Regions from separate parts of the Solibacillus daqui genome, predicted to be linked through region 1. Evidence: riboswitches for the same ligand, from Rfam matches in the RefSeq annotation. Region 1 holds a riboswitch; the other holds the start of a gene.

Evidence for each region. Region 1 has a riboswitch for glycine ahead of gcvT (glycine cleavage system aminomethyltransferase GcvT). Riboswitches for the same ligand answer to the same signal wherever they lie in the genome.
Region 2: another riboswitch for glycine. It lies ahead of O7776_RS11290 (amino acid permease); the one in region 1 lies ahead of gcvT (glycine cleavage system aminomethyltransferase GcvT).

What each region holds. Positions count from the first base shown of each region.
Region 1 is NZ_CP114887.1:2,530,697-2,547,694, forward strand. Features, by position in the region: gene O7776_RS12275 (phosphate ABC transporter substrate-binding protein) at 1-64, opposite strand, end outside; gene O7776_RS12280 (DMT family transporter) at 644-1,516, shown strand; gene O7776_RS12285 (GNAT family N-acetyltransferase) at 2,024-2,461, opposite strand; gene O7776_RS12290 (HIT family protein) at 2,572-3,036, opposite strand; gene O7776_RS12295 (vitamin B12-dependent ribonucleotide reductase) at 3,281-5,848, opposite strand; gene O7776_RS12300 (lipoate--protein ligase family protein) at 6,102-6,881, opposite strand; gene O7776_RS12305 (rhodanese-like domain-containing protein) at 7,036-7,419, shown strand; gene gcvPB (aminomethyl-transferring glycine dehydrogenase subunit GcvPB) at 7,561-9,045, opposite strand; gene gcvPA (aminomethyl-transferring glycine dehydrogenase subunit GcvPA) at 9,038-10,384, opposite strand; gene gcvT (glycine cleavage system aminomethyltransferase GcvT) at 10,409-11,512, opposite strand; glycine riboswitch at 11,674-11,776, opposite strand; glycine riboswitch at 11,780-11,873, opposite strand; gene O7776_RS12325 (shikimate kinase) at 12,003-12,515, opposite strand; gene comGF (competence type IV pilus minor pilin ComGF) at 12,714-13,172, opposite strand; gene O7776_RS12335 (hypothetical protein) at 13,163-13,363, opposite strand; gene comGD (competence type IV pilus minor pilin ComGD) at 13,365-13,907, opposite strand; gene comGC (competence type IV pilus major pilin ComGC) at 13,909-14,226, opposite strand; gene comGB (competence type IV pilus assembly protein ComGB) at 14,240-15,316, opposite strand; gene comGA (competence type IV pilus ATPase ComGA) at 15,297-16,304, opposite strand; gene O7776_RS12360 (helix-turn-helix transcriptional regulator) at 16,484-16,998, shown strand, end outside.
Region 2 is NZ_CP114887.1:2,320,157-2,337,154, forward strand. Features, by position in the region: gene O7776_RS11230 (MFS transporter) at 1-897, opposite strand, end outside; gene O7776_RS11235 (DNA polymerase IV) at 1,033-2,268, opposite strand; gene O7776_RS11240 (FAD-binding protein) at 2,434-4,104, opposite strand; gene O7776_RS11245 (hypothetical protein) at 4,325-5,245, opposite strand; gene O7776_RS11250 (RNA polymerase sigma factor) at 5,238-5,738, opposite strand; gene O7776_RS11255 (ABC transporter permease) at 5,907-6,845, opposite strand; gene O7776_RS11260 (ABC transporter ATP-binding protein) at 6,832-7,737, opposite strand; gene O7776_RS11265 (GNAT family N-acetyltransferase) at 7,949-8,500, opposite strand; gene O7776_RS11270 (helix-turn-helix domain-containing protein) at 8,712-9,983, shown strand; gene O7776_RS11275 (MFS transporter) at 9,993-11,189, shown strand; gene O7776_RS11280 (hypothetical protein) at 11,195-11,368, shown strand; gene O7776_RS11285 (DMT family transporter) at 11,439-12,320, opposite strand; gene O7776_RS11290 (amino acid permease) at 12,826-14,163, opposite strand; glycine riboswitch at 14,313-14,389, opposite strand; gene O7776_RS11295 (dehydrogenase) at 15,272-15,799, opposite strand; gene O7776_RS11300 (GNAT family N-acetyltransferase) at 16,004-16,759, opposite strand.

The DNA.
Region 1 (16,998 bases):
CACATGCAGCTAGTAGCATAATTGTGATTGCAAATGTAATTATATAGATTGTCTTTTTCAACATGTTGCCATCCTCCAAGCATTTTCTATCTGCCTTAACAATAACGTTCAATTTTTAATGTTCTGTACGAAACGTGTAAACCTTCTGTAAATTGTGAAGAACAAAACAAAAATTGATAGAAAAAAGAACAATACTTTCAGAATAATCAATTAAAATAGCGATTTTTTGTTAATATTTAGTGTATTTTTGTAAATACAACGCAAATTCACGAGGTTATTTTGTAATATTTTCATTTCTCACTTCATAAATATGGCGAAATGATGAGCAAAATTGTGCGATAACTTTTTTAAGTTGCGAAAGCTGTTGTTCGCACATGAATTATCCGAAAAGTTTGTTTACATTGGATTTACAAAAGGAAATTATCTTTACAAGATTGCAATTGTTCTAGTGAAATAAAAAGCAAGTATATGTATTCCAGAACAAATACTGTATACTAATTTAAAAATTATGAAAGAAGGAAGTGAAGACGATGTTTTATACACCATTATTTGAACAGGACGTACCAGTGATTCTTCTTCCATAACGGTAGAAGAAATTTTCTTCCGTTTTCGGACAGGCATTTTACAAACGGAGGAATCAAAAATGAATGAAAAATTAGTAGGCGCTTTATTTTTATCGCTCGCAGCAAGCATTTGGGGCGGGATGTACGTTGTTGTAAAGGTAGTAGTTGACGTTGTACCACCATTTGAACTAGTGTGGATGCGCTATTTCATTGCGGCTATTACGTTACTCATCATCGGTTTCATAACAAAACAAATTTGGGCAATTGCAAAGAAAGATTGGTTAATTATTTTCATCGTGGCTCTCATTGGGAATACGATCTCGATTGTGACACAGGAAATGGGCACGCTGCTTTCTAGTGCTCAAATGGGGACTATCATTACTGCCACAACCCCTGCTTTTATGGTGTTATTTGCGCGTTTCGTATTAAAAGAGACGCTTACTTGGAAAAAGTGCTTTTCAATTGTGCTTGCTACAATTGGGGTTGCAATCATTGTTGGCAACGGTGCGATTGATAGCACTCAGCAACTTGGTGGTGTTTATTTACTGATTGCAGCACTTACCTGGGCATTCATGTCTGTGCTTATAAAAAAAATTCCTGCCAGTTATTCGCAAATTGTAGTCACGACGTACACTTCAAGTATTGCAGTTATTTTATTGACCCCTATTGTTTTACCGAAACTATCGCAGTTAAATACGGAAGCAATGACTCAGCCTTCAATTTGGGGAGGCTTACTATATTTAGGTATCATTTCTACTGCATGTGGCTTTTTACTTTGGAACAAAGGCCTGCAGCTCATGAATGCTTCTAGTGGCGGCTTATTTTTCTTTTTGCAGCCGATTGTTGGCACATTTTTAGGTTGGGTACTACTCGGAGAAACTATTGGCTGGTCGTTTTGGATTGGAACGGTATTGATATTTGTCGGGATATTTTTAGTAATAATAGAAGAGTAAAAATTACGGACGTATCGTTGAAATAACATACGTCCATTTCTTATAGAAGGAGGCTACATTTTGAATCAATTACGCCTCGGCGTAATTGCGTCCAGATTTTTTTCAAGCTCGCTTGAAAAACTCCCCTAAAAAATCCGTGACATCCGCCGGGGATTAACTTGGTTCAGCCGGGGTTTGAATCGAAGAACTAAATTTACATAAAGCCTCACTCGGGGTTTTTAAATTTAATAAAGCGGCGTTCAGTGCTATTTAAGTGTGGGGTTCGTTCAAGAGGGGCTGCTAAGTGAAGGTCGTAAATTTGAAGATGAATATTTTTATTTGATTAAAATGGGCATGTTGAGTAGTGAATGGAATAGCAAAAAGTATTTCTACATGTGAGGTTATTTCCGAAAATAGTGAAAAATGCTTGTCCGAAAAGTGATTTCTGGACAAGCACTTATGCGCCGAGGATAAAGTCGAATCCGTAACATCTTAAAGATGCTCTAACCTATTTCAGCCGATGTTTAGTCACCCACTGAAATAAGTTAAATCTTTCTTTAAATAATAATGCTCAAAATCTCTACCTACATTATTAATACTACCAAACACTTCGTAACCATTCTTTTTATAGAAATCTAGTGCCTGAAAACTTAGAGTATCTACTTTAATGAAATCACATTTTTTACTTAATGCAATTTCCTCTAGTTCTAATAACAATTTCGTTCCATATCCAGAATTTCTAAGATCCTCATCTACAATAAGGATATATATCTCCAACCAATTCCAACATACGGCGCTCATAATTCCACCATAAATTTTCCCACTATCATCTTTAATAAATAAACAGATTTCTTCATACCTATCTCTTAAGTCTTTTGGAAAGTGTTTTAAATTAAATTTATACAGTTCATCTTCGAGATATTGTTTATCCGTTTTAGTTATCTCTCTAGTAATATGAAGTGACATTTGCTACTTTCTCCTTTTCTCCCTAATTATTAAATTTAACTAACTTCTATAAAATGATGTAAAAAACCTTTCACTTACTATAAATATCCAGATAATATCGAAATATCAAATTATTTATTGATTAACCAAGAACGTAATTTTTCTGCGTAATAAGGACGTTCATCAGGCATTGTAAAGACACCTTTTGTCATGTAAAGATTGTCACCTTCGTACCTTGGATATACATGAAGATGATAATGCCATACGTCTTGATTTCCTGCTGGTTCATTATGTTGACGAGTAGAAATTCCATCACAACCATATGTATTTTTCATTGCAAATGCGGTTAATTGAGCTACACGATGAATTTCAGCAGCCATTTCTACCGGAAGTTCATAAATATTTTCATAATGTTGATTCGGAACAACTAGAACATGTCCTTTATTGTTCGGCCACCATTTACTAGCAATAAATGCAGCAACATGTTCGTTTTGATATATTATATCTCTTTGTTTTGTTCCGTTATTTTGTTTTTCTTTACCAGAAACAATTCGGCAAAATGGACATTCATAACCTTTTGGCATATGTGTATGCAATCTATTTCACTTCCTTTCGATGATTCGATTTTACGAATACAAGAATACCAAAATAATCCTATTCTAATTATACAGAAAATGGTACCTCTTTTTCATTAATAATTAAACTTTATTTAAACCCGAACATCTTTTTTATAAACTGCACAAATATTAATAAAAATAAAAAACCGAAACCCCTATTTAAAGATAGGGAGTTTCGGTTTAACTTTATTTCAAAGCTACACAATTAATACGCTATTTTAAATTACAAGCCACATTTTAGCTGTGCACCACAGTTTGTACATGTGTTACAGCCGCCCATTTCTTCTACCGTACCTTGACGACAAACTGGACATGTGTTGCCGACTTCTGACCCGATTGTTACGTCAGTGTCTGTTAATGGTTTAATTGTATCCACTAATACGACTTGACGCTTTACCTGTTCCTCGGCTTGCTTTAATTCTTCAAATTCTAATTGTTCATCACTATTTGCTTCTTCCGCTTTAAGTGTTAAAACTTGTGTATCACGAGAGCCGTCTACGTATACCGTTCCGCCTTTTGCGCCACCATTATAAAGACGCTCGTACACTTTTTGTACCTGCTCTACACCATAGCCTTTTGGTGCGTTTACTGTTTTCGAAATCGATGAATCAATCCAGTTTTGGATGATGCACTGTACATCGGCATGCGCCTCTGCTGAAAGCTCCATTGACGATTTGAACCAGCTTGGTAAATTATTTTCATCTACGCCTGGATTTGCCTCTAAATACTCTTTAACGATTTCTGCTTTTACTTCAATAAACTTCCCTAAACGTCCTGAACGGTAATACGTGAAGCTGAAGTATGGCTCAAGTCCTGTTGCAACACCAACCATGGTACCAGTTGATCCAGTCGGTGCAACTGTTAATAGGTGTGAATTGCGAATACCGTTAGCAACTACACCTTCGCGAATATGCTGTGGCATTTTTTTCATGAAACCAGTATGGATAAAGGCTTCACGTAAACGCGCTGTTTCTTCTTCCGTATCACCTTGTAAGAATGGGAAGCTACCACGCTCTGTTGCTAACTCGATTGATTGTTCATACGCAGCAGTTGCAATCGTTTTGAAAATCTCATCAACTAGCTGGTTACCTTCTTCTGAGCCGTATTCTTTTTCGCAATAAATTAAAAGATCGGCCAAGCCCATAACACCTAAACCAACACGGCGTTCGCCAAGGGCTTGCTTTTTGTTATCCTCTAAGAAGTAAGGTGTCGCATCAATTACATTGTCTTGCATACGTACACCGACTTTTACCGTTTCACGTAATGCATCGTAATCAACTGTTTTTGTTTCTTTGTTTGCAAACATCGCTAAGTTTACCGCAGCTAGGTTACAAACAGAATATGGTGCAAGTGGTTGTTCGCCACACGGATTCGTTGCAACGACTTGCTGACCATACGCTTTAGCATTCGTCATGTCGTTAGCATTATCAATGAAGAAAATTCCTGGCTCTGCTGCATAAGTTGCACAAACATTAATTAAATTCCACAGCTCTTTTGCCTTAATTGTGCGGTGAGTGCGTACTGGGTAACCTAGCTTTTCCCACTCGCGAACATCGCCTACTTCATGCCATTTTTCGTTGTATTCTAGCATTTGCTGTGGCGTGTAATTCGCTACATCTGGGAATCGTAATGGGAAATCTTCATTGTTTTCTACCGCATCCATAAATTCTTTCGTTAATGTGACCGAAATATTTGCGCCAGTTAAGAAATCTGGGTTGTGGACTGAGTACGTACCACCATCGCGAAGCTTCGTTTCAGCATCACGAATAATTGCTTCATTAAAGCCACCAAAGCCTTCGATGTTTTTATAATTAACAATCCCTTGATACATCGCGTCTTCTTGCTGAGACAAAGGCTTGAATTTTAATTTTTCTTTTGCTAAACGAATGATTGATTCATCATTTGTATTTTCGATTAAATATCGTAAAATACGTGGATTTTGCATTTTTGAAATGATAAATTCCACAATATCAGGATGCCAATCAGCTAGCATAATCATTTGTGCTCCACGTCTAGAACCACCTTGTTCAACAAGATGCGTTAGCTTAGCAATATCATCCAACCAGCTAACTGAGCCACTTGATTTACCATTAACTCCGCGTGCTAATGTGTTGCGAGGGCGTAGTGTTGAACCATTCGTACCAACACCACCACCGCGGCTCATTATTTCCATTACTTGCTTACGGTGATCACTAATACCTTCACGTGAATCCGCAACAAATGGCATTACGTAACAGTTAAAGAACGTTACTTCAGTTTCAGAGCCAGCGCCATAAATAACGCGCCCTGCTGGTATAAAGTTCATCTTAACTAACTGTTCATAAAATTTTTCAAACCATTCTTGGCGTTTTTCCTCCGTTGTTTCAACAGCGGCTAAGCCCGTTGCATTACGCTTTGCAATTTGCTCATAATAAATTTCGAGCGGCTTTTCAATAATATCTAATGAACGTTCAATTATGCCTGTCGTTTGTTCCTCGCCTTCTAATACATGACGATAATCTTCTTCAATACGAATAGTGGCTGTTTTTTTGTCCTGATTAATAGCCTCGATAATTCCAAGTCCACGCGCTGGGAATTTGGGATCTTGTTTCACAGTTAAGACAACAAAATCTCCTGCTTTTAATGTTTTCTTTTCCGTATCTTTAAAAGAATAACGGTCAATCATGACAAGACGTGAAACTCCTTTATGCGTAATGTGCATATCCGGTGTAATCGGATGCACTTGCGGAAATTGTTCAATATCTTGATTAAGTTGATTGACTGGGATGGATTGTTCTACCACACTTACCACCACATAAGCCCCCTTTGAACGATTTATTAATTTTATAGTCCCCAACAAAAACGAGAATCAAACACAAGATATTGTGTTTGATTCAATAGGACTACCCTATATGTTGAGCTGGATTTATTTACTTAAAAAAGATTACAACATATTTTTTTTTCAAACAAGGTCTTGATTTTTTTGAATTTATGTTAACCTTAAGTATATCAACGTTTCGAGACATAAAAATTTTTTTCAAAAAACTAAAACACATGTTCGTTTTTTATTTTCTATAATTCCACTCATCCGTACAATATTTATTTTTCATTAAATGTTCAACATATTGTTGTTGTGTTTCATTCAATTGATATGGTACAAGTTCAATATCAAGCGCTTCTTTAAAGCCATTTGAAAAAGCTTCAATACAATCCGCAATCGTAAATGGCGTATCAACAAATTGATTCATTGCTACTGCTTTTTCAGGTAATTTTTTTCGCATTCTCTCTTTTGCTTCATCCGACTCAAAATTGAACACGGAAAGTAATAGTTCTTCATCCAAATCTAGTAAAATAGCACCATGTTGCAAAATAACACCTTTTTGACGTGTTTGCGCACTACCCGCAACCTTTTTTCCTTCAACGACTAATTCATACCAGCTTGGTGCATCAAAACAAACTGCACTTTTTGGTTTCTTTAAATCCTCAAATTGTTCCTTCGTCTCTGGCACGCTAAAATACGCCTCTAAGCCAAGTTTTTGGAATCCTAACAAAATCCCTTCACTAATAATACGATAAGCTTCTGTCACCGTTGCAGGCATATTTGGATAGCTTTCCGACACAATAACTGAATAGGTTAGCTCCTGGTCATGTAACACTGCACGACCACCCGTAGGACGACGCACAAAGCCTAAATTTTGTTCTTTCACATTTTGTAAATTAATATCTTTATGCGCTCGCTGGAAGTAACCAATAGACACTGTTGCAGGGTTCCATTCATAAAAACGAATAACTGGTGGAATTTCACCCACACTATGCCAATCTAACAACGCTTCATCTAACGCCATATTATAAGCTGGGTGACACGGACCCGAATTGATAAAATACCATTGTTGTTTCAAAATTTCCTCGCCTCCAATTGTTCATTTTAACAAACTAGCTCGACTATCTCTAGTTATTCTCTTATAATAGAAATTACAGAAAGAAAGGGGCAATAACGCTGTGACAATTTTATACACAATTCTCGTTATCCTAGTTGTGATCGTTGCTTATATCGTGATCAACTCAATGCGCTTAAAAAAAGCCGTAATTAATTTAACACAAGAACAGTTTATCGAAGGCTACCGTAAAGCACAATTAATCGACTTACGCGAACCAAAAGAATTCGAAGCGGGTCATATTTTAGGTGCTCGTAACATTCCTATGACGCAATTAAACAACCGTCATAAAGAAATCCGTCCAGACTTACCAGTTTACCTATACTGTCAAAATACTGGTCGAAGTGCACGTGCAGCCTTAACATTAAAGAAAAAAGGCTACAGCCAAATTTACCAATTACAAGGCGGCTTCAAGACTTGGACTGGTAAAGTAAAATCTAAAAACTAATCCATAAAAACTCTCTAGCATTTTAGAGAGTTTTTTTCATGCACATTTATGAGTTTCTACTATTATATAGTTATTTCGTTAGAAGTCTTACCTGTGAACAAAAAAAGAGCCAGAAGATTCCCTCTGACTCCTAAGTTTTTATTAAACTTCCTGTGCTACTGCTTCAGGTTTTGTGTAACGTAACACTGGTGTACGTGCAGCGCGTGTCTCATCTAAACGGTTTACAACAGTTGTATGAGGCGCTTCTTGCACTAATGCAGGATTATCAATTGTTTCTTGCGCAATTTGAATCATTGCATCACAGAATGCGTCTAATGTTTCTTTAGATTCTGTTTCAGTTGGCTCAATCATAATCCCCTCTTCCACATTTAATGGGAAGTAAACTGTTGGTGGGTGGTAGCCAAAGTCTAACAGACGTTTCGCGATATCAAGTGTACGTACGCCAAGTTTTTTCTGACGACGGCCAGATAAAACAAATTCATGTTTACAATGACGGTTGTATGGTAAATCAAAATGTTCTTCTAAACGACGCATCATGTAGTTGGCGTTTAATACCGCATATTCTGTTACCGCTTTTAATCCGTCTGGACCCATTGAACGAATGTATGTGTATGCACGAACGTTAATACCAAAGTTACCGTAGTATGGTTTTACGCGACCAATTGATTGCGGACGGTTGTAATCGAAGTGGAATGTGCCATCTTCTAATTTCACTAAAACTGGCTTTGGTAAGAATGGAATTAAATCTGCTTTTACCCCTACAGGACCTGAACCAGGACCACCGCCACCGTGTGGACCAGTGAATGTTTTGTGTAAGTTTAAGTGTACGCAGTCAAAGCCCATGTCGCCAGGACGTGCCTTAGACATTACCGCATTTAAATTTGCACCATCATAGTAAACTTTACCGCCGACACCGTGAACGATCTCAGCCATTTCTAAAATGTTTTCTTCAAATAAACCAAGTGTATTCGGGTTTGTTAACATTAAAGCTGCTGTGTCTTCACCAACAACACGACGTAAATCATCTAAGTCTACTAAACCGTCTTCATTAGATTTAATAGTAATAGTTTCAAAGCCTGCAACTGTTGCAGAAGCTGGGTTTGTACCATGTGCTGAGTCTGGAACGATTACTTTATTACGGTGACCTTCGCCATTTGCTTCATGGAACGCACGGATCATCATCAATGCTGTCCACTCACCATGTGCACCTGCAGCTGGTTGTAATGTTACTTCATCCATGCCTGTAATTTCTTCTAATGAAGTTTGTAAATCGTATAATAATTCCATTGCACCTTGAGCTGTTGACTCATCTTGTAATGGGTGGATATTTGCAAACCCAGCATAGCGTGCAACGGCTTCGTTAATTTTCGGATTATATTTCATCGTACAAGAACCTAGTGGGTAGAAGCCTGAGTCTACACCGTGGTTACGACGAGAAAGTGCAGTATAGTGACGCATAATGTCTAATTCAGATACTTCTGGTAATTCTGCTACTTCAGTACGAACTAATTCAGCTGGTAGAAGCTCTGCAAGATCGAAATCAGGCACATCTAACGCTTCTAAATTATAGCCAACGCGACCTGGTTTTGTAATTTCAAAGATAAGTGATTGGTTTTCGTTAAGCATTGTAAGCCCCCATCTCTGCAACTAGTGCATCAATTTCTTCTTTCGTACGGATCTCTGTAACTGCGATTAACGCATGATTTGCTAATTCCGGGTAAACGCGACCTAAATCGAAACCACCGATAATGCCTTTTTCAATTAATTTTTTATTGATATCTGTAACGCTTGCATTTGTTTTCACAACGATTTCGTTGAAGTGCGAACCTTGATATGCTACTTCAAATCCAGCTGCTTCAAAGGCATTTTTCGCATAGCGTGTTTTTACGATGTTTTGCTTCGCCATTTCTTGTACACCTTGTTTACCAAGTGCAGTCATTGCAACAGAAGCTGCTAATGCTAATAACGCTTGGTTCGAACAAATGTTAGAAGTCGCTTTGTCACGGCGGATATGTTGCTCACGAGCTTGTAATGTTAAAACGTAACCACGACGGCCATCTTGGTCAACTGTCTCACCAACTAAACGGCCTGGTACTTTACGCATTAATTTGTTTGTTACTGCGAAGAAACCACAGTGAGGACCACCGAATGCTTCAGCGATACCGAATGGTTGTGCATCACCAACTGTAATGTCTGCGCCTAATTTACCTGGTGGTGTTAATACGCCAAGTGCTAATGGGTTTGAAGAAACGATAAATAACCCTTTTGCATCATGTGTAATATCCGCTAATGGCTGTAAGTTCTCCACTTGGCCAAAAAAGTTCGGATATTGAACGATTACACCAGCAGTTTGATCATCTACTAAGCCTTTTAATGCTTCGATGTCTGTTACGCCGTCTTTTGTTGGAATTGTAATAACTTCAATTGATTGACCATATGCATAAGTCGCAACAACATCTTTATATTCTGGGTGTACTGCACCAGAAACTAATAATTTTTTACGACGTGTATGACCTGCTGCTAACATACCAGCCTCTGCTAAAGACGTACCGCCATCATACATAGAAGAGTTTGCTAAATCCATACCTGTTAATTCAGCAATCATTGTTTGGAATTCAAAAATCGCTTGTAATTCCCCTTGAGAAATTTCAGGTTGGTATGGAGTATATGCTGTGTAAAACTCTGAACGAGAAATTACATGATCTACGATAATTGGTTTGTAGTGATTATATACCCCTGCACCAAGAAATGATACGTTTGTTGCTGTATCTTTGTTTTTTGCTGCTAATTGTGCTAACTCTTTCATTAAAGCTGCTTCTGATTTTGCTTCTTTAATGTTGTATTGGCCTTTAAATCGTACTTTTTCTGGAATGTCTGCGAAAAGTTCATCGATTGTAGCAACACCAATAGTTGCTAGCATTTCTTGCTGATCTTGTTCCGTCATTGGTAAATAACGATGTTTCATTACATAACCCTCTTTTCAAAAGTTTTATTTATTACGTTTATAAAATGGTGTTTCAACAATTACTGCTTTTGCGAGTTTACCGCGAATTTCGATTTCTACTTCTATTCCGACTTCAGCAAATTTTGCGTCAATTAATACCAACCCGATGTTACGCTTTGTCATTGGCGATTGTGTACCAGTTGTCACGATTCCAATTTCTACGCCGTCTTTAAATACTTTATAGTCATGACGTGGAATCCCTTTATCAATCATTTCAATTCCAACTAACTTACGCGGTAAACCCTTTTCTTTTAATTCGATTAATGCTTGTTGACCGATAAATTGTGGCTCTTTCGCTAATTTCACTGCAAAGCCGATACCCGCTTCAAGTGGAGTAATATCTTTTGATAATTCTTGACCGTAAAGTGGTAAGCAAGATTCAAAGCGCAATGTATCACGAGCACCTAAGCCTGCTGCTACAACACCTTTGTCTTTACCAGCTTCTAAAATTTTGTTCCAAAGATCCTTGATTGCTGCTGGTGTCCCGTAAATTTCAAAACCGTCTTCACCAGTATATCCAGAGCGGGATACAAGAACTGAATAACCGCCAACTGTTACGTTATCTTGGAATTTGAAATACTTAATAGTTGATAAATCTGTGTCCGTTAATGTTTGTAAAACTTCTTCAGATACAGGACCTTGCAATGCAATTTGAGCGTAGTCAGCTGATGCATTTGTTAGTGTTACATCACCTTCAACATGTTGTTGTAACCATTCAAAATCTTTTTCAATATTTGCAGCGTTAACACAAAGCAAATAACGATTATCTTCTAAACGGTACGTTAATAAATCATCTACAACGCCACCATTTTCGTAGCAAAGCGCACTATATTGAGCTCCACCAATTGCAATTTTTGAAATATCATTTGATAACATTTTTTGTAAGTAGCTTAACGCATCTGTACCTTCTACAAAAATTTCACCCATGTGAGATACATCAAATAGACCAGCGCGATTACGAACTGCATCATGCTCTTCTTTAATTGATGAAAATTGAACAGGTAACTCCCAACCACCAAAATCAATTGTTTTGCCACCATATTTTGCATATTCATCGAAAAGCGGTGTACGTTTTAACTCATTTGTCATGTTCAAAGTCCTCCTTATTGTTATGTATTTTTTAGGTTTTTTAATATAAACCTGCTGGAAAAACACTTTTCGTTTCAAATAATGTATTTCCTATGTGGATATGAGAGTTGATAATCTCAAATCCACAAAAAAAAGACAGACGAACCCCTTATCAAGAGATTCTCTGTCCTTGCACCTGAAAGTTACACCTATTGTTGAATTTCGATCACACAATAGGCTTTCCCCTTTGGTGGCTGTATTGTACTAATACAGCACTCTCCAGAGTTGCGTCCAATACGAGTCTTTTTGCCTGAGAGATTCATAGCACTTGCTACTTGCTCCTTCGGCGACGTGACTTCACGTTCTCTCCCCGTATCATCATCCGCGTTAGCTTCAATTAATTAAATCATTAAGATTACTCTCAGCAATATCCTAACATTGAACGCTATATAAACGCAATCTTTTTTTAATTTTACTTCAAAACCGAACGATTATTGATTTTATTGTTTTTTCATTCGCCTTTCAAACGATTTACCTGAAATGCAATATACTCTACAATTTGACGTAATGTACGACTGGGAGTTAAAACCTGTATATGACCTGCATCACGATAAGATCTCCGTCTGTTGTTATACAGTATTTCTAATTCCTGCTCGGTGGACTTTTGGACAATTGGACGGTTTTTATCATTACGGATTCGCATATAAATGTCCTCAAATTTAGCATCCAGGAAAAATACTAATCCTGTGTGACGCATAATTTTACGATTTTCTTCATTGACTGCTACCCCTCCGCCAGTGGCAATTATGCATGCTTCATCACGAAAACTTTTCAAAAATTCCGTTTCTATTTCGCGGAACCGCGCCTCACCGAATTTTTCAAAGAGTTCAGGAATCGACATTCCCTGTTGTCGGACAATTTCATGATCCATATCATAATAAGGCATTTTCAAGTAATAACTTAACCGTCTACCAATTGCACTTTTCCCGCATCCCATAAATCCTACTAAATATATTTTTCGCATGCCAATCACCTTCTTCTAATTACGAACTACTCCATCTAACTTTACTCACTATTAAGTATATTTATCGTAGCACGAACGTAAATAGATTCCAATGAATTATATATCATAAATTGGCTAGAAAATGCATTTGTATAAAATAAAGCAGCTCCCGTAACAATAAATAACAAAAAAACTGCTAAAAGAAATAAAAAGCCACGTTCATTCACGAGGTAACGGCAAAACAATGACCCTTTCCCGTAATTTCCCATCTTGTGTCACAACTTTCATAATAATTTCATTTCCTTCTTGTCTATATTGTAAACCTTGCACGTTTGGAAGCATGATTTCATTGCCGCCCTTATTTGAACGTTTACGCACGTGATTATTCGGCTGTTCAATATAAAATTCACGATTATCTGGATCATTAGCTGGCTCTAACATCAATATTTTAGGCGAAACAATTTCCCCTGATATAGAATTTTCATTGTATTGATGCACATCATAGACAAAAAGTTCCCAATTTACATCATGCTTTATTTGGTTAATATTTTGAATATCTCGCACCCAAATAACAATCAATAAACTAATCGAAGCAAACAATACGAGCACAGCTAAATGAAATAAACTTTCTAATAATGTAAAGCCACGCTGATTTTTTATTTTCGAAATTAAACACATCGCTCCTTTATCACTCCATTTAGCTCATATGTTACACATATTTGTCCCTCATTATAAATCCATGAATAGAATGTGCCTTCAATTTGCTGATCACCTGACACTTCTTGATATCGTTTGTATTTTAATGCACCATTGAATGCCACTTCTGCAGCATGTGCTTGTTTTTGTTGTATGGTAATATTTTGTTTCATATTAAAGGTGATCGGAATCAATGTTGACGTTAGAAAAAATAAGATTACTGCTGCTAGAAGCGTATCCACAAGAGTTAATCCTGTCTGGTGTTTCAATAACATTTTTTAATATCTGCCTCCCTTTGCCCATATTAATTGTAAAGTGATAAGCATAATTATTGAAATGGTACATAATCGTACCACTGCTTCGAATATTCCCGCTATTATTAAATAATATTTTTGAGTGAGTCGTTGACAAAAAAATCTCAATGCCTGCTGGTAATTCTTGATCAAATAGAACTTCATCACGCTGCGAAAAATTCCTAACGGTTATTCTACGACAATTAAATACTTGGAATTCATAATTGGATTTTGTTTCAATGGCCTTTGCCTGCGCTAAACGGATTAACAGTTCTGTTTGGTCAATAAATTGTTCATTCGTATAATTCGTCAATTTTTCAGTTGTAAAAAATAATACCGAAGAACAAATGATTGTAAAGATTACTAAAACTACAAGCATTTCGATTAATGTGAAGCCTTTTTCGTTTTGGATTGCGTTATTCATCTTACGGTAAACTCGAATCATTAGGAATAGTAGCCATTTTACCATTAAAAGTTATCACAGTTTTATCAGGGCATTTCGGTACTTCTTCTGTAATATATCCATTATCAAATAACTCATTAAAACTTGCAGGATAATCTCCTGTACTAATTCTATAAGCTTCAATTTGACCGTTAAGCATTAGCACATAAGAATCACAGCCCTTCTCATCTATCGTTGCAAAATGCTTGGATACATTGGGAATCGTGATTAAGATTAATATCGATATAATAAACAACACAACTAACATTTCTACTAAAGTAAATCCTTTTTCGTTTTTCACATTTTCCACCTCATTATATAAAGTCAATCACATCATACATTGGCAATAGAATGCTTAAATACGCAGCAATTACACATAATGCAATTACCATAAATAACAATGGCTGAATAATTGCTAGCGATTTGGTGATAATTTTTTCTAGTTTTTCATCTAACAAATCGCAATATAAAACAAGCTCTCTACCTAAAAAACCACTGGCTTCACCATGTGCAATAAAATGTTCAAATTTCGGATAAAAATAACCAACCATTTGTACTGCATTTGCCAATGGGTCACCTAAGATTATTCGTTTGTGTAAGACGTGTGAAATATGAGCGATTTGTTCTTGGTGCTGCTGTATTTTCAACTGTTCGAATGCCTGTTGCAATGATAAACCCGCTAACAATAGGTTTCCAAGATTTCTCGAAAATTGCCTTGTCAAAATTATTCGCCAAAACAAACTAATATAAGGTATACGAAATAATAAATTCAGTTGAAGATCAACACGTTTCTTTTTTACATAAAAGGTAAAACATATCAATGTAATCACAATGAATACGCTAAATATTACAATTAAATCAGGGATGTGTAAGAAAAATGTGGACCATCGGATGCTTGTTGACGAGGTTACGTCAGCTCTAGAAGAAATTACAGAGGACATATTTGGTAAGAAATACGTACGAAAAGCCAAAAATAGCAATACTAAAAATCCAAATAACAATACTGGGTACGATAATACTTTCAATAGCTTGGATTTTGCTTGCTGTTGAAAGGTTAACTGCTTGGACACAATGTAAATCGTGTCATTTAAACGACCTGAAACTTCAGCTAGTTCTATCGAGATTAAATATTGTTTTTCAAGACCTATAGCTTCAAATACTTGTGTCACACTACCGCCACTCGACAATATTTCCTTTATTTGCTGTTGCACAGGTTCATAATTTTTTACGTGGTATGGCAGCAACATTTCAATGCTATGTGCAAATGTATAGCCTTCATTTAATAATGTTGCCGTACGTTCTAATAAGGTAGGGAATTCATGTGCTCTCATAACCGGTTTAGCAAAAAATTGCCGCTTCCAAATCGATTTTTTAACTAGAGGTATATTCATAGCAACCTCCTGATAATTTTTTCTTTTGACCAACAAGCGTTGCGTCTGCGGATAATGCATAGCCCAAATCATTTCGGATTGCTTCAATCACATTGACTAACTCCTTATCATGAAGCACTTCAAATAACGCTTTGTATTCTCCGTCCCGTTCTATTAATGTTTGACAGATAACGGCCTGCAACATTTGGCGCATTTCCTCGTAAGAAACCGATAAATCATGTAAACGATATAAACTGTTTATGCTATCTTTGGCATGGATAGTCGAGATGACTAAATGTCCAGTAAATGCAGATTCAATTGCAATTTTTGCCGTTTCCTTATCGCGTATCTCCCCAATCATCAATACTTGTGGCGAATGTCGTAATATCGCTTTTAATGAAGTTGCATACGTTATGCCTGCGTTTTCATTTACCTGAATTTGCAAAAGTTCTGATTGAATACTTTCAACTGGGTCCTCGATTGTGATGACATGACGATTTAGCTGATACGCACAATAATGAAGTAATGAATACAATGTCGTTGTTTTACCACTGCCCGTTGCACCGCTTACTAAGATCAGACCACTTTCTTGCTGTACTAAACTTTCCAGCAGCTGAGCAGTTCCACGAAAATGGCATAACTCGTGTAGTGGCATCGAATGGTTTTGTTTTAGGATACGAATTGCTAAGCTTTCTTTTTGGTAGGCTGATGGTAAGGTTGAAATTCGCAGAGAATATTGAAAATCTTGAAATTGTCGTTGGAAGGCTCCACTTTGAGGCTTTCGCTTTTCACTAATATCTAATGAGGATAAAAATTTAAAATAAGAAATCATACGAATTGAAAGGTCATTTGAAATGTCTCGTATTTTTTGAAACTGACCATATTTGCGAAACATTAACTGATAATGGTCTTCTCTTGGCAATAAGTGAACATCAGAAGCTTGAAAATCAATTGCTTGCTTTATAAGCTGTACGCACTTTTGTTCAATAATTGATTCTTGTTCGATTATGTTTCACCCCCTTCATCTAATTTATCGAAAGTATATAAGAAGCAAGGTAATATGTGAATATATTTTCTAAAAATTTCTTTTTATGTGATATTTTTGTGTAAAACAGACATTTTCAAGCTCGATTCGTGTAGAATAAAAGAGATGCAATACTATAATTGCCAATGATTGGAGGTTAGAAAATGCTACATCCAATAAAAGTAACAAGTACTTTAGCCGATGAAACACGCTTTTCAATTTATGAATACATGGTACAGTACAAAAGACCGATTTCTGTACAAGAAATTGCCGATGAATTCCAAATACATTCGAATGTAGCACGCCTACATTTAACCAAGCTCGCTGAAATTGGTGCTATTACCGCTGAATTTCTTAAAACCGGAAAGGGTGGTCGCCCCGGACGAGTTTATCAAGTAAAACAAGAAGGGATTCAACTTAGCTTTCCATATCGAGACTCTTCATCACTCTTGAATTGGTGTATTCAATTAATCGATCAGCTTGGTGATGATGCTTTACAACAAGCGAAGAAAATTAGCTACGAAGATGGACGTCGAATGATGCGCGAACTCATAACAACACAATCTGAACATTCTCCACAATCTTTTGATGAAAAATTAGCGCTATTAACAAAAAGCGCACATCAAATTGGTTATGTTCCCGAAGTCCTTAATGAAAATCATTCAAAGACCGTGTTCTT
Region 2 (16,998 bases), 210 kb from region 1:
CCATTTCAGCTTTTCATTAACTCGTTTCTTTACACGCATTGGCAACGAAATTTTACGTAAAAGCAAGAACAAACCTATTAATAAAATGATGCCATAAACTGCCACAAAGCTTAAAACATTCGGAACTGAAATTTTACTTGCTAAAATGCCGCCTGTAGCCGGACCAATAATTGCGGCGATGCCCACAAATGCCCCTGTAACAGCACTACCACTTCCTTGCTCATCTGCACGTCGAATATTGGCAAGTAATGTAAACGCAGCGGGTGTAATAAAGCCACTACTAAAGCCGTGAATACAACGGACAAATAACAATATTTCAGGACTATCAACAAATTGGTAGCAAAAAAGGGAAATTGATGAAGTAAATAAGCCAAAAACTAAAATACGAATCGCCCCAATTTTATCCGTAAATACACCTGAAAAAATATTGCCAAACGTATTCATAAACGAATACAACCCAACAACTATACCTGCAATAAATGTTGTCGCACCAACAGACAACGCATATGTACTCATAATCGGTAATTGAACAAATAAATCAAAAAACGAAAAGAATATTATCGCATAAACTAACCAGTGTGTAGGAAATGGTTTGACACGCATTGTTTTTTCCATTTTTCTTAGCTTAACATCTAAAACAAAATTGCCAAATGGAATAAAGGCAGCTAAAACGGAAAGTAACGACCAGCTAACTCCCCACTGAATACGCAGTTGTACAATTGCAATTGCCAAAACATACAACATGAATATGCCACCATGAACACTTCCGTTCACTGTAACAAATAACGGTAAATCAGCAAAATATTTTAAGGGCATTGATATAAATAATAATGTAATAAGTGAGAGTCCATCAAGTACACCTATTATGCGTAAAATTCGTAGCGGATGAATCTTCATTTTCTCCTCCTGATACGTAAAGATCCTTTCTATTATAGCATGCTGTTTTGCCAGTTCTCTACTCAAATGATAGTAATTCTCACAAAGATCAATTTTCTATTACAAAAAGAGCACAAATGCAATATTGCACGGTGCTCATTTTTGATGATGATCTTCTAAAAAATCTTTACTAAAGCTTGTATTTGACGCATAGCTTTTCTTTTTAACACGAACGCCGCGCTGAATTACCCCTTTACCAAACTTTTTCTCCATATTATCTACTAATGTCACAATTGGCTCATCTTTAATATGTTGTTCAAAATTAAATAAATTTAGCTGCTTTGTTAAATCCGCCTGATCCACAACATTAGAAACTGTAATCCCTATTAAATGCACCGGCGTTTCATCCCAGTGCTCTAAAAATAGACTCCATGCGATTTCAAAAATTTCATCCGCGTGCTGTAAAGCCGTTTTTAACGATTTACTACGAGTTTGGTTTTGCCATTCAAAATTACGAATTTGAATGCTTACGGTAGTACCTGCTAAATATTTTACTTTCAAACGTTCCGCAACACTACGACTAAGTTTTTCAAATGTTTCTTTTAAAATATAATATTCCGTTTCATCACGTGGTAAAGTTGTGGAGTTTCCGACACTTTTTGTATCAAAAATTGCGTTGGGATCTACTTCACGCCCATCTTCTCCATTTGCGCGTTTATGCAGCCGTACACCGTTTTTTCCGAATTCTTTTTGTAATACTCGTTCCTGTGCATTTGCCAAGTCACCTATTGTATAAATACCGAGTGCTTGTAATTTTTTTGACGTGCTTTCCCCAACCCCATGCATTTCTAATACAGGTAGCGGCCATAAAAGTTCAGTAATTTGACGCTTTCTAAGTACTGTAATTCCTCTTGGTTTTTTCATATTTGATGCTGTTTTTGCTAAAAATTTATTCGGTGCAATTCCAATTGAACACGGTAAATCGAGCTCATGAAATATTCGTTGTTGAATTTCCTCAGCAAGTTGCATAGGGTGCTTTTTTTTCGCGCTTTCTGTTACGTCTAAGTAACCTTCATCAATTGAAACTGGTTCTACTAAATGCGTGTAGCTACGTAAAATCGCAAACATTGCCGCACTCGCCACTCGGTATTTCGCAAAATCTGGTGGTAATAGAATAATGTCTGGACATTTTCGTTTTGCTTCTCCTACATTCATCGTCGTATATATGCCTTTAGCACGTGCTTCATACGAACTCGTCACAATAATGCCTCGCCTCTCTTTTTCATTGCCAGCTACTGCTACTGGCTTCCCTTTCAGCGACGGGTCATGTGCTTGCTCCACTGAAGCATAAAAGCTATTCATATCAATATGAAAAATAACTCGTCCTGCCATCTTACCACCTCCGTTAGCTCTATTTTAATATGAACGAAGCCAACATTCAAAATAAACTATTGGTGGTGTGATGGGGGTCAATTGTAAGCCTAGCTGCGTGCTAGCCATCATCCCGGACAAAAAGGACTTGCCCAGAAATCACTCTCCAGACAAGCCCATAATTGATTATTTTTTCACCAATGCAGCTTGTGGCACTGCTAAATGATTATGAATATGATTTGCCGAAATATACCCAAATACTGTCGTCGGTCCTAATGTCGAACCTGGTCCAGCATATACACGCCCCATAACTGAAGCTGAACAGTTACCTGTAGCATATAGACCTTCTACAATTTGACCATTTTTCAATGCTTGCCCATGTTCATTTGTCACGATTCCACCTTTTGTGCCTAAATCACCTGGGAAAATCTTGACCGCATAATATGGTGGCTTTTCAAGCTTTCCTAAATTTGGATTTTTGTAGTTCGGATCACCGTAATAGTTATCATACGCTGAATTACCACGTCCAAATTCTTCGTCAATCCCTCTTTCAGCAAAATCATTAAAGCGAGCGATTGTCAGTTGAAGCCCTTCCAACTCAACCCCACAAATTTCCGCTAATTCTTCAATTGTTTCTGCCTTTTTAATATAGCCTTTTTCAATCGCCTCTTTCGGTGTCATACGTGGTAGCATATCGCCGAAAATATATTTATTGCGATGACGGCTTTCCATAATGAGCCAAGAAGGAATTGCTTTCCCAGTTTCCAGTTGACGCTCTAAAATGGCATGCCCGGCATCTGTGTAACTTTGTGATTCATTGAAGTAGCGCTGTCCTGTCTGATCCACAATGATACTATGTGGCATTGAACGTTCATAAACTAAAAACTTCCTCGCACCGTTATGGTCAAGCGTTGCAGGGCCCCACCATGCATCATCTAACAAATCTGTATCAAAACCATATTTTTGTGCAATAAGCAAAATATCCCCCGTATTATCTGGACTTGCAGAAGTCCAGTCTGTTCCAATATTATGATACTTTTTTCGTAACTCAGGGTTGCGCTCAAAACCACCGCTCGCTAAAATGACGGCCTTCGCCTGAATATAGCTAGTTTCTTCATTGTGCTCAATCTCTACACCTACGACTTGATTATCTTCAAAAATTAAATCTTTTAATGGAGTAGCTAATCGTAATTTAACCCCTTGCTCTAACGCTATTTTTAATAAACCTGCTACTAAGCCGGCACCAATTGAAATCGCACGCTCGCCCTTTAATTTATGCTTAAAACCCGTTGCAAACATACCAATAACCGTGCCGAAATCTTTCGCATTCGTAAACGCCTTTGGTAACGAGGCAACTTTTCCTGAATACAGCGGAATTGGTGGATCAATTTCGCCTGCTCGCAGTGTCCGTTCTAAAGCACCTATTTTTTTCGCATCGAATATGGCACCTTCAATTGAACGACCAATTTTGCCACCTGGTTGCTCTGGATAATAATCAGGATACTGCGAACCTGCAACCCATTTCATCCCTAAGTCCTCCAAATACTGCACCATTTTATGCCCATTTTGAACGTATGCAATTTTACGTTCACGTGTTGCCCCTGGTCCATCATGCGTAATCACAGTATCCATATACAATAGTGCCTCTTCTTCACTATCTTGTAAGCCGACCTTTTTTGAAACATGATTATTCGGGATCCAGAGCCCACCACCAGAAAGTGCTGATGAACCGCCCCAAGATGTTCCTTTTTCAATTAATAGCGTCTTTAATCCTTTGTTGGCAGCTGTAATCGCAGCAACGATTCCTCCAGCTCCTGAACCCACTACGACAACATCAAATTGTTCATTCCATTCCACCAAAACACCCCATATTCTCTGTTTTTTACCTTTATTATATTTTACAATAAATTGGAATATAGTTAACAAATTATAATGAAAATAGCTATTATTACAATGTATGAAAGCTTGCAAAAATTCATTCGAAAAAACGCCTGCTCACACTAGGTGAACAGGCGTTTTATTAAATGAAAACTATAGATTTTTCGTCTGTGATATATACAAAGTGAACTACAGGGAGTTAGGTAAATATGAAAATATAACAACCTATAACAAATGCTATTATCAGAAGTACCCACGTAGATATTTGATAATTACTTTTCCCAAATTGTCTCCAATGATATAGCACAAATGGCAGGAATAATAAAACTCCAAAAAATAACGCGTTTAATGCGCCAAAATAATAGAGACTAAGCCCCTGTACGATCACGACATACATATAAGCCCCTAAGCCCATTACAAATTTCTTCCAAACTTTCATTGATGTTTGCTTTTTTGTATTTCCTAGTAAATTAAATCGCAAGCACACAGATAGTGCCACAGTGATTACTAGCACAAAAGTAACTAGCTTTACTAAATTTACAAAAATATTTGAACCTCGCGTTATCTTTTGCAACTGCACACTTTCAGTTGATGTTAGTTCATACATTTTTTTCGTAGCTGCATCCATCACAAACTGTTCATGTCGGTCATTGATAATCGTTGTCCAATATTGCAAATAACGCTTTGTGCCATCGTCATAAAGCAATATAAAATCTCGATAGGCTGACGGTAACTTTTGTTCATCATATAATTGTTTTGACTGACTTACTTGCTTTGCCAGTTGTACTAGCAAATCTAAATCTTTGTTTGCTATTTTAGATTTTGAGGTGTAATACCATTTATCAATATTGACAACTGGCTGTTCCGAATGATTAGAAAAATAATAGGCTTTTTGTAATGACGCTGATGCGGCCGCTTGATTTGAAAGTGGCTCACTTTTAGTTGTAAACAACGTCATTAAAATAAAAATAAGTGCTATTGCTGTAAAACTCGTTCCAATCAGTTGCAGTTTTTGAAAGCGTTGTCGATGTTTGATCTTTCCTTTGATTTGATTTAGGCTGTGCATTTGTTGTTCTGATGTTCTTATAGGTGCTTGCAAAATTTTGAATTGTTCATCCATCAAGTTCACCCCTCATCCACTTTTGTAACTCCTTCATGCCACGTTCCGTATTATTGCGCACTTTCGCCTCATTCCATCCTAATATATCTGCAGTATCTTTAATACTCAGTTCTTCAATTTTCCGTAGAACAATCGCTGCACGGTACTCAAACTTCAAATTCGCAATTCCTTCATACAACATTCGAATATCTTCTTTTGTATGTAATAACTGTTCTGGTGTTAATGCCAATTGCAAAGGCTGATGCTGTTTTTGAAAGGTGATAAAGCGTATTATTTTTTTACGTTTCATAGCGTCGTACACTAAATTTCTTGCAATTGTTCTTAGCCATGTTAAGGTATTAGATTGTTGACGAAAGGATTGTCTTCCGTTAAACGCACGAATGAATGTCTCTTGCATTAAATCTTCGGCAAGTGATGCATCTAACGTCAGAAAATAAATAAACCGAAAAATATTGTCATGATAACGTGCATAATCTTGTTCCAAATCAAACATACTGCGCCTCCTTCCTTAATACTTAGACGACTGAACAATTCATTTTACTCAAACATTGTAAAATATTTTTCCAATAAAAAGGAGCCCTTACAAATTTACATTGTAAGAACTCCTGCTATTTATCCCGCATTAAAGGACCATAAATATCCCACTTATCAAAGTATCATTTTATGCTGTGACATCACGTTTCATAAAGTAACCAAATGTAATGGCTAGGAAAAGGATGGCATACACAATATTCACTACGACCGAGTAGCCAAGTGTTAACCCTTCAATCATCGGGCTACTTCCAGGTATATAGTACGATAAATCATTCGCAAACCAAATGTATTTTGCAAAATCGTATTTCGATAAAAACATTGTCGCTGTTTGGCCCATTAATAATATGAATAGCGATAAACTTACTGCTAATGTACTTGAACCAAATAATGAACCAACCATAAACGCAAAAATCGTTGTCATTAAAATCGAAGCTAGTGAATAGCCAATTATTGCAAAATATTCGCTTTCCATTGCTTGCTCTACTACTTGGCCGTTAACGATAGATAGTGTAATGGCGTTATCATTATTAAATAATAGGAAGCCAAGCACTGCTGTAAATGTACAGGCAATCACTAATAACGTAAGGCCATAAAGTAATGAAGCAACCAATTTTGACAACAAGATTTTCCAACGTGCCACTGGACGCGTTAATAACATTTTTATCGTCCCTGTACCAAATTCATTCGAAACAATCCCTGCTGCAATTACCGTTGTAAAAATACTAATCATCATAATCGATATACTTAAAGTAAAATTCAAATGCTCATTTAGGCTCATTGATTGTGCAGATGGTAAATCTTTTGCGATACGGTATTCTATTTTTGCAATTTCCTCATTGTAATAGGATAGATCTTCACCATTAGCTTGTGCAGCTGATGCCAACTCTTTATATTCTGCTAAATGAACCTCGTTCGCCTTGAGACGTTCAGCTTCAGTACCAGAAGGTTCTTCATAATATTTATTAATCCCTGTCACCAATGCTAATAACCCTAATACAATAACAAGCATAATCCAGGCGTTTTTTTGCGACCACATTTTAATCCATTCATTTTTAACGTATTGCATCGATCGCACCTCCACCTGTCATTTCAATAAATTGATCTTCTAAACGTTTTTGTACAGGCTGAATCGAGTATAAATCAATGCCCGCTTCCACTAGTTGACGCACAATTGCTGGCACTTCTTCTTTCGTTAAATCAAGTAAGAAGCCTGTATTTTGCTTTGTTAGCTTGTCACCAAACAGCGCAATTGCCTGCTCTTGCTGACCAACTTCTATCAAGTACTGTGTTGCAGCCTGTTGCTCTAGCTCGCGTAAATCGATTAATTCGCCATTTTGAATAACAGCTATTCGGTCAACCATCAGCTCAATTTCTGATAATAGGTGACTTGATACAACGATCGCCACATTATCCTCAGTAGCAATTCGTCGTAAGTACATACGAAATTCGCGAATACCTGCTGGATCTAGTCCGTTTGTTGGCTCATCTAAAATCAAAAATTTCGGACGGTGTAGCATTGCTTGTGCCAAACCAAGTCGTTGACGCATCCCCAGTGAATACGTTTTTACTTTTTCATGAATACGGTTTTCTAAGCCCACTTGAGCAACGACCTCATCAATGCGCTCTTTCGTAACCCCTTTATGCATACGGGCAAAGTGCTGCAAGTTTTTATAGCCCGTCATATACTTATACATTTCAGGATTTTCTACAATTACCCCTACATGACTAATCGCCTCCTCGTACTTCTTAGAAAGCGAATGACCATCGATAATTACTTCCCCTTCAGACGGATGCATCAGACCCGTCATCATTCGAATGGTTGTTGTTTTCCCTGCACCATTTGGCCCTAAAAATCCGGTAATTTGACCAGGGTAAAACGTTAAATTCAAGTTTTTAATAATATGCTTGCCTTTAATCGTTTTGTTCAAATTCTTAATTTCTACAATTGGTTGTGTCACCTATTCCACCTACTCTTTCTTTCGTAAAACGTATAATAGCTATTACCATTCCCTTCATACATACGTATTAAAAGGAAAATAGTTTCAAAAAAGATGAAATTTCCATTTTTCATTCTTTTATAATTACTCATTTCTGTAAATGTGACGAGTAATTCACCGTTTCACAACAAACAAAAAGCCCCGTCAAATTCTTTTTTCGACGAGGCAAAAATTATTTATATTCACCAATCCATTCATCTGCAAGTAACCCATACACCGCATGATCTACATAATGGTCATATAGCCATTCAGCATTGCGAATTGTTCCTTCAAACATAAAGCCTAAACGCTCCGCAATGTGACGGCTTTTTTTATTGCCCTCTGCAGCACGGATTTCTACTTTTTCCAATTTATATTCATGAAAGGCAATATCAATCATTCCTTTTGCCGCGCGTGTCATAATGCCTTCTCCCTGGAAGTTTTCATCTAAAAAGTATCCGATTTCGCATTTTTTTAACGACCAATTGATTGTGTTGATAGAGATTTTGCCAACAAATTGTCCTTTATAGTAAATTGCTGTATCGAGCCCTTCACGTTTAGCAAAACGTTCTAGATTATACCCAGCAAATTTGCGTGATTCTTCTACCGTTTTTGTATTGTCTACCCAGCCTAGCCATTCGCGTAAATAATCACGAGAACGGTCTACAAATGCAAAGATTTCCTCTGCATCTTGTTGCGTTACAAGCTTTAATTGAATCTCATTATCGACCTCATAAAAAAACATACATGCTCTCCCCTAATCTAAAAACAAAGAATTCTATAGTATTTTTCTAATCATATAGAGCGATTGTTTTTTATGCAATAGTTTAACATGATTCTTTTGTTCGAATTGTGTAAGTATTCTTCGAATAATGACTTGAGCTCATCTTATTTTCTAGAATTTCACAATTTTTCCCGAGAATATTTTGGTAAAATAATTCCAAGGGGTGAACACAATGGAAACACTTGAGCAACAATGGGGAAAATTAATCAAATATACACGCCAGCAAAAAAAGCTTAAGCAGGATGATGTCGCATTCGGCATTTGTACACCGTCCTATTTAAGTCGTATCGAAAATGGGATTGTCATTGCCGAATATGCTTTGTACGAGCAATTATTCAATCGACTTAGCATTAGTTTAACCGAAACGATGCATCAAGAGCAGCACTTCTTACAGGCGTATGAAGTCATTTACGAAAAGCTTTTATCAAACGATTCGCTTTCTGACGAAGAAATCAAACTGCTTCAAGAATACGAGCAAACATTCCAGCTATTTGATCATCAGCTAATTGCTAAGCTCATTTATTGCCGTTATTTACTCTCGATTAAGCAAGATAAAATGGCTAGCTCTATTTTAAACGAGCTAGAGCCGTTTATTCCATATAATACTGACCGTATGACATCACTTTATATCGCGATAACAGCATTTGCACACCTGTCCTTTTTAGAGTTTAAACAGTTAGCCGATCGAGAACAAAATAACTTCAACGCACAGCTCTTGATACGGGCAAGTGATTTTGAGCAGGCAAATTATCATTATCATGTTGCATTTGCCAATCACCGAAGCTATCAATTTCAAAAAGCACTAGATCATATTGAATTGGCGACAAATCATATCAGTCATTTATTTAAACCACTATTTCAACTAAAGCTTTATTCTATGAAAGGTGTCATTTTCAATGATTTAAATCGCTTTAACGAAGCATTAAACGAATATAACGCTGGATTAAATTTACTGAACCATGTGCCATCTATTCAAACACCTATGCAATTTAGTTCAATATATAACAATATTGCGTATTGCTATGAATGCCAAAAGGATTTCGAAAAAGCCTGTAAGCATTATGCACTAGCGCAGCACTATGAGCACGATTTACATTCCGTCATTAATTGGATGCGCACATGTTATCAGTTGCAAGATTTTACACAGCTAAATCACTTATTAAATAAGTACGACAAAGCCCAATTTTCTGTTCCACACCATTTACACCAACGCGCACTCCTTGCCTATGCATGTGAAAAAGAATGTTCAATATCCGACCTCAAACAATTAGAGGAACAAGCATTTCCGCATTTTGAACAGCAACAATATTTTGCACTCACTCTTTTTTACGCACCACTTTGGGCAGGATTTTATGAAAACTTACATGCATATAAACAAGCAAGTAATTGCTATCAATTAGCGCTACAGGCTAGTGAAAAAATTCGCGAACGAATGAGCAAATAGAGGTGATGTATGAACTATAAAAAAGAGTATTTTCTATTGTGGATTGGTCAAGGTATTTCAAGACTTGGCAGTTGGATTTATTTAATTGCATTGAATTTAACAGTCTGGCATATGACCGAATCCCCCACTATGGTTGCTGGTTTGTATATGATTGGCCCAATTGCTCGAATTGTTGCAAGCTTCTTTGTTGGCTCAATTGTAGATCGCTCAAATAAACGTATTATTCTTATATTGAGCGATGTGTTTCGAGCAATAGTTGTATTTATGATACCTTTTGCACCATCTATATGGATAATTTTTAGCTTTGTATTTTTAACAAATATTTCCGCAAGTTTTGCACAACCAAGCAGTACTTATATGATTACTAAATTGGTTACCGAGCAGGACCGACCGCGTTTCAATGCGATTAATAGTATTTTAAGTTCAGGTAGTTTTATGATTGGTCCTGCACTTAGTGGCATAATTATTGCAATGACAAATACATCTATCACGATTTGGGTGAACAGTTGTATGTTATTAATTAGTGCCTATTTTATGTACTTGTTACCTAATATCTCACAGCGTGTTACGGACGGACAAAAAATCATTTCTCCAACCGTTCTACGTAAAGATTTTCAGGTTGTATGGCAGGTGATGTCACAGCATCGAAGCTTGTTACAATTTTTCGTGTTGTATAGCTGCGTCTTGATGATTGCCCATGCACTTGATTCACAGGAGATGTCATTTTTAAAAGATTTCCACCATGTTTCTGATGCATCTTATGGTGTCATTGTTGGGGTTACTGGGATTGGCTCTATTGTTGGGGGCATTGCAGCGGCAAGCTTTGTCAGGAAGCTATCAATCTCAACTTATATTGGAGCTGGGCTATTATTGACTTTAGCTTGCTATACGATATTTTATGGTTCACCCAATCTAATACTTGCGATTATTGCTTTCATCCTACTTGGCTTTTTCATGTCGTTTAGCAATACCGGGTATGCGACTATCTATCAAAATAGGGTTCCAACTGAAATTTTGGGGAGATTTACAAGTGCACTTTCGCTATTTGAGAGCATATTACAAATTATTATAACGCTAATAATCGGATTATGTGCACAATGGTTTTCAATCCAACTGGCGACAAGCATGTTCTCCTTAATAGCGTTTACTTTAGCTTGTGTGCTATATCGCTTTATAAGCGTTAACAAAAATAGGATAGGGGTATAAAAACTATGTTTCGATACGAAACGATTTGTTATTGTTGTAAAAAGGTTTTTTTCGTTGAAGAAGGCTCGAACAAATATCGATTATTTAAGCAAAATATGCAAGGAAAATATTCATGCGAGCAATGTGATGCAAAAGTATATCAAGAGGCTCGCGCACAATTATTTAGTAAATTAACTTAAAAAACGGGGTGTGCTTCGTCAAATAACCTTCAGCACACCCCTATTAAATCAAAAGCCATAAAACACGGTCTTAATTCTGCATATTAACTTGAAGCTTCCTTACCTTTGGCGGTGTATAGTTCGCTGCTAACACACCCACAAAAATAAAGAGTGCCCCTAGCATTTCTTGTCCGTTCATTCTCTCATTTAAAAATACAAAGGCAAACATGGCCGCAAAGATTGGTTCAAGCGAAAAGATGAACCCTGTCGACACTGCGTTTGTGTACTTTTGTGCAATAGACTGTAATATAATTGCAAAGGCTGAACAAAAAATCGCTAACATAAACAACGAGCCCCACCCATTTGCAGTTTGTGGTAATACGAGCGGTTCATTTAACAATGCTCCAATTAAGCTAAAGAAACCTGTGAAAAATAATTGAAACACACCAAGCTGTAAACTATCATGCTTTAGAACGAAATGATTATTCAAAATAATATGTACAGCATATAAAAACGCCGTTATTAAACATAGCGCCATGCCAAAGCTAATCGAAAACGAACCCTTTAACGATAAAAGCCCTAAGCCAACTAATGTGATTATTCCCCCTGTTATGACTTGTCGAGTTGGTAATTTACGTGTTATACCAATCATTAATAATGGAATAATAATAACTGTCGTTGCTATTAAAAATCCTGCAACAGAGGCATCTGTAATTCTTAGTGCATAGCCAAATAATATACAAACTAATGCCATAATAGAACCAAGTAAGCTACTCGCCAAAATAGTTTGTGCTGTAACCTGTTTAATTCGTTTCCAAAATACGATTGCCGTAATGACAAACGCTATTAAAAAACGGTAGGCAATCAATGTAAATGGCTCTAGCTCCATCACAGCTGTTTTTGTAAATAAATACGATGCTCCCCACGCTACCGTAACTAGTACTAATAAAAAATTCGCTTTTTTAATACTCACTGATAAAACTCCTTTTAGAAATGAACAAGCTGCTACATTTTGCAAACTGTTATTATTTCAAATAAACAAAACTGTTACCATCATAACAAGAATTTCGATAGCCGAAAAAAATTTTTTTCTGTATATTTAGTTATTCAGTAGCTTTTATCCGCAATCAACTGAAACTATCCAATTTCGAGCGAAAACTGGACAACTATTTTTCACTATTGATTTGATCTAAAACAAAATCTACGAATAACATTTTGTTTTTCTTTTTGCATATTCAAATGTTAGGGACGTAATCTAAATAAAGATCAACCCGAAAAGTATATACTTTTCGGGCTGACCATCGTTCATGTGTTAAATAAACCGCTTAAGGGCAGTGCTTCTGCGGTGGTTAGAAGGAAAGAGCGAATGCTAAAAGCGTCAAATCCTTTGACAACGCATCCATGACTAGCTTCGCGCTAGCCTCCAACCTCGGCGCAAGGATTTGTCCCAGAAATACTTCTAGGACAAATCCTTCTAACTATTTTTTACGCATAAAATAAATCACGAATAGCATGACAAACCAAACAGGTGTTAATAATAACGCTGTGCGTGTTGATTCAGAAATGGCCATTACTACTAGTAGAAATACGAAAAATGCCAAGACTACATAGTTCACAAATGGCGTTAAAGGCGCTTTAAAAATCGATGCTTTATGCAATTCAGGATGACGTTTTTTATACAGTATATGTGAGATTAAAATGATACCCCATACCCAGATAAAGCAAATCGCGCTAATTGTTGTCACGACATTAAATGCATTTTCAGGCATTAAATAGCTTAGTAATGCACCGATCGAAACGACGATTGAAGATAACAACAATCCATTTTGCGGCACGTGATTTCTATTTAGCTTACCAAATGCTTTCGGTGCTTGATTGTTATTACCTAAGCTAAATAGCATTCGGCTTGTAGAGAATAACCCACTGTTTCCTGCTGATGCAGCAGATGTTAACACAACAAAGTTAATTAAGCCTGCTGCAACAGGAATGCCGACTAATGCAAACACTTGCACGAATGGCGAGCTTGCTGCGCTTAAAGTATCCCATGGATTAATCGTTAAAATAACGAATAACGCACCTACGTAGAATAATAAAATACGTACTGGAATTTTGTTAATGGCAGAAGGAATATTTTTTTGTGGATTTGCTGTTTCTGCTGCAGAAACACCCACTAGCTCTACACCTACAAATGCAAAGACAACCATTTGGAATGCCATTAAGAAGCCAAATGCTCCGTTCGGAAATAGCCCACCATGCTCCCAAAGATTCGATACGGCTACCTTGCCTGATTCTGTTTCAAAACCAATAACAAGTAACACTATTCCGATCGCAATTAATGCAACAATCGTAATGATTTTAATTAACGCAAACCAAAACTCTAATTCTCCAAATAATTTAACGGTTAATAGGTTCAGGGCTAATAACACAACTAAACATACAATTGCCGGCACCCATTGAGGTACATCAAACCAATATTGTGTATACATACCAACCGCAATAATATCGGCCATCGCTGTCATGATCCAGCAAAACCAATACGTCCAGCCTGTTACATAGCCTGCCCAATCACCTAAATATTCAGTGGCAAATTCAGTAAATGATGAATAGCCACCTTTCGAAAGTAGTAATTCTCCCAACGCACGCATAACAAAAAACAAGGCAATACCAACGATTAAGTAGGCAAAAATAATGGATGGTCCTGCTAGTGCGATCGCTTTCCCTGACCCTAAAAATAACCCCGTTCCGATCGTTCCACCAATCGCAATCAATTGTACATGGCGATTTTTAAGGTCGCGCTTTAATTCTGGTTGTTCCAAGACGATTTCCTCCAAAAGATATATTTGCATACCACTTTTGTGGCTCAAATAATAGTTATCTTCGCGGTCATCAAGTAATTTTTCTGAAAATTAGAAAAGGGACTAGTATATTGACTAGTCCCTGTTTACGTAAGAATAATAACGTCTCTCATTACTCTTCTGTCCTTTTGCCTGAGATAGTGAACCCTTCGGCGACGCTTCATGCGCTCTCTCCAGAAACTGCTCCCGTCTGTAGTGTTATCCACAGCGATCATTGCTTGATAATATTCAATTGTACAATTCGCTTCCGGCATCTTCCATCCACAGAATTGTTCGCGCCAATACTATTATTGTACAATAACTAATACTAGCAGTAATCTTTCATTATTACAATAACCTCGACTAACACGACGACTAGAGAATTAGCAAATACATCGATTTTTCAACAAATTCAACTCAAATAAAAGCAATATTACATGCAAAAAAATGTTACATTGAAAATAATTATTGAGTTTTCAGTGAAACCTTTCAATGTCATTAATGATAATGAGCAAATTTACTAACAAAAAATGGATTAAGTGCAGTGTTACTTAATTTTGGCGGGCTACGGCATGACAGCATTATGGTCACGTGGTACGTGTCCATACTACTGTCTTTAATGCCGCATGCAAGGCCCGCAAAACTAAAATGTTACTTTTTCCTATATAGTTAATAGCGCAAAATGCTGCCGCTTGCGCTATCGCGAGGCGGCGGTGATGGATAAAGTAGTACGTTTTTTATAACATTTTCTCTATAATTAAAAATTAGCTCTGTAAATAAAATCATTTTTAGACGAATGTAGACTATATTTCAATTACAAAGTTCAATTCAGCACACTTAATTCAAACACTTTGTAATAATAACCAACTCTAGTTTTATAGTAGAGTGCCGCGAAGAGAAGGGGCGGACTCCTTGGGGATTAAGCGTGTGCGGAAAATCCACTATATACTTGCCGCCGTAGTGGCAAGCATATAGTTAGTTGTAGCCACGCCCCCAGGAAAGCATGCCCCGTAGCGTAGCAGAACGAATTATATTATCTGAGTGTCCTTAATTCTAAATTTTGTATTGAAAAATACTCATTGTGAGGTCATTAAATTTCTATATTTACATTTTCTAATCGAATGGCGTACGGATCTTCTAATGTACCTTTTGTCGCATTTGTCTTTTTTAGTTTGATTACATATGAATTTGGCATTGCTATATCATTACATGCAATTGATTTTTGTGTACGAATTTCTTCAGGGAAATTTAACTTCACATGAAGCGTATCTTCTTTTTGCGTTAACGTATCAAAAACTAGCCCGCAGCCATTTGAATATTCTGTCACAAATAATACTTCTTCTGTTGCAAAATCAATAACAGGTGTCTCATCAAAGTGGAATATCTCTGCCCAGCTTTGATATAGCTTTTCATCTTGAATTAATGTCATAGAAGTCCCTACTTCATGTGGTATAAATTCCAAGTGCATTAGTAATTCATAATTTAGTTCATTTATATCTATAGGCTGTTCAATTGGAGATGATACATCTTCATCTGTATCAGGTTCTTTCTGTTTTTCTGTACATCCTACTAAAAAAGTTCCCAGTAATATGCTTAATAATAAGAAATAGTTCTTCAATAAAAATCAACTCCTTTTCTAGTAATGGATTAGTAGCATGAACGGCAAAAAAGTTCAGCCTTCCTCTGTTCTTATCTAAACAATTCAATAAAATGTATCGTTTTATTCGAACTTGAACACCTTATACATGTAAGTTTCATCAGAGAATTTATCCTTTTTCGTAAAAAATGTGCTTGAGAATTAAAGTTATCTCAAGCACATTTATTAACCCAATAATGTTTTTAATGCACTAAATCGCTTTCCTATATAGGAATAGCCTTGTTTTGTGTACATTTCGCGCGGTGTATCGTCCCCATCAGCAACTAAAATAATTATTTTTTCCGAGTAATGTTTCATAACAAATTGCTGAAGTTTTGTACCTATCCCTTTCTTTTGATGGGCTGGCAAAACGAACAAATTATCAATTTCTGCTGTAGTTGCTGATTCAATAACATCAAGCGATCCTACAACCTTTCCATTATATGTTGCGACAATTTGAGCTGTTCGCTTTAGTTCAAAGTCCCTTTTTAACATAGCACTTTTAGCTTGAGCGTAACTTTCACCCCATTGTAATGCATCTTTATAATGAATCTCTAAATAGCCTTCTAACGTTCTAGGAGACACAAATTCGATTGTCACTTCAGGACAAATCGGTTCTCGCGTAAAAACATTCGGATTTATGGAATACATTTCCAAACTAGCAATATCAAATTGATCCGATAATAAATATTGATGCAATTCAATTGGAATTTCTTCATCTTGTGGAAATACAGCCTTTAAAAACTGTCGTCCACTTTGGAGATGTTTATGTTGCAAGTAGACCAAAGCTGCCTGCAGTTCGGATAACGTAGGAGTTGATAAAAATTCGATAAAATTACTATCGTAGCGGTCTTTCACTTCATCAAGCTGATAATGCCGATAAAGTTCCGTTTCTCGTTCAAGTTGCGCAAATATATTTATATTTTGAAAAGATAAAGTCATAAATAATCCCTGCTTTCTATTACAAAATTAGTCAAACTACTTTCTAATGTAATATTACCAAAAAATTTACAAAAAGATATTAAATAAAATAAGGGGAAATAATAAGTAATAAAATGGTTTCTTAAAAAAACACATATAGCTACGTCATGCAAATTTGTAATTTGAAATTTAAACAACATATTATTTTTTGTCTAAAAAAGTGAAAATTCACGATAATAAGAGCATATCTCACCATTTTA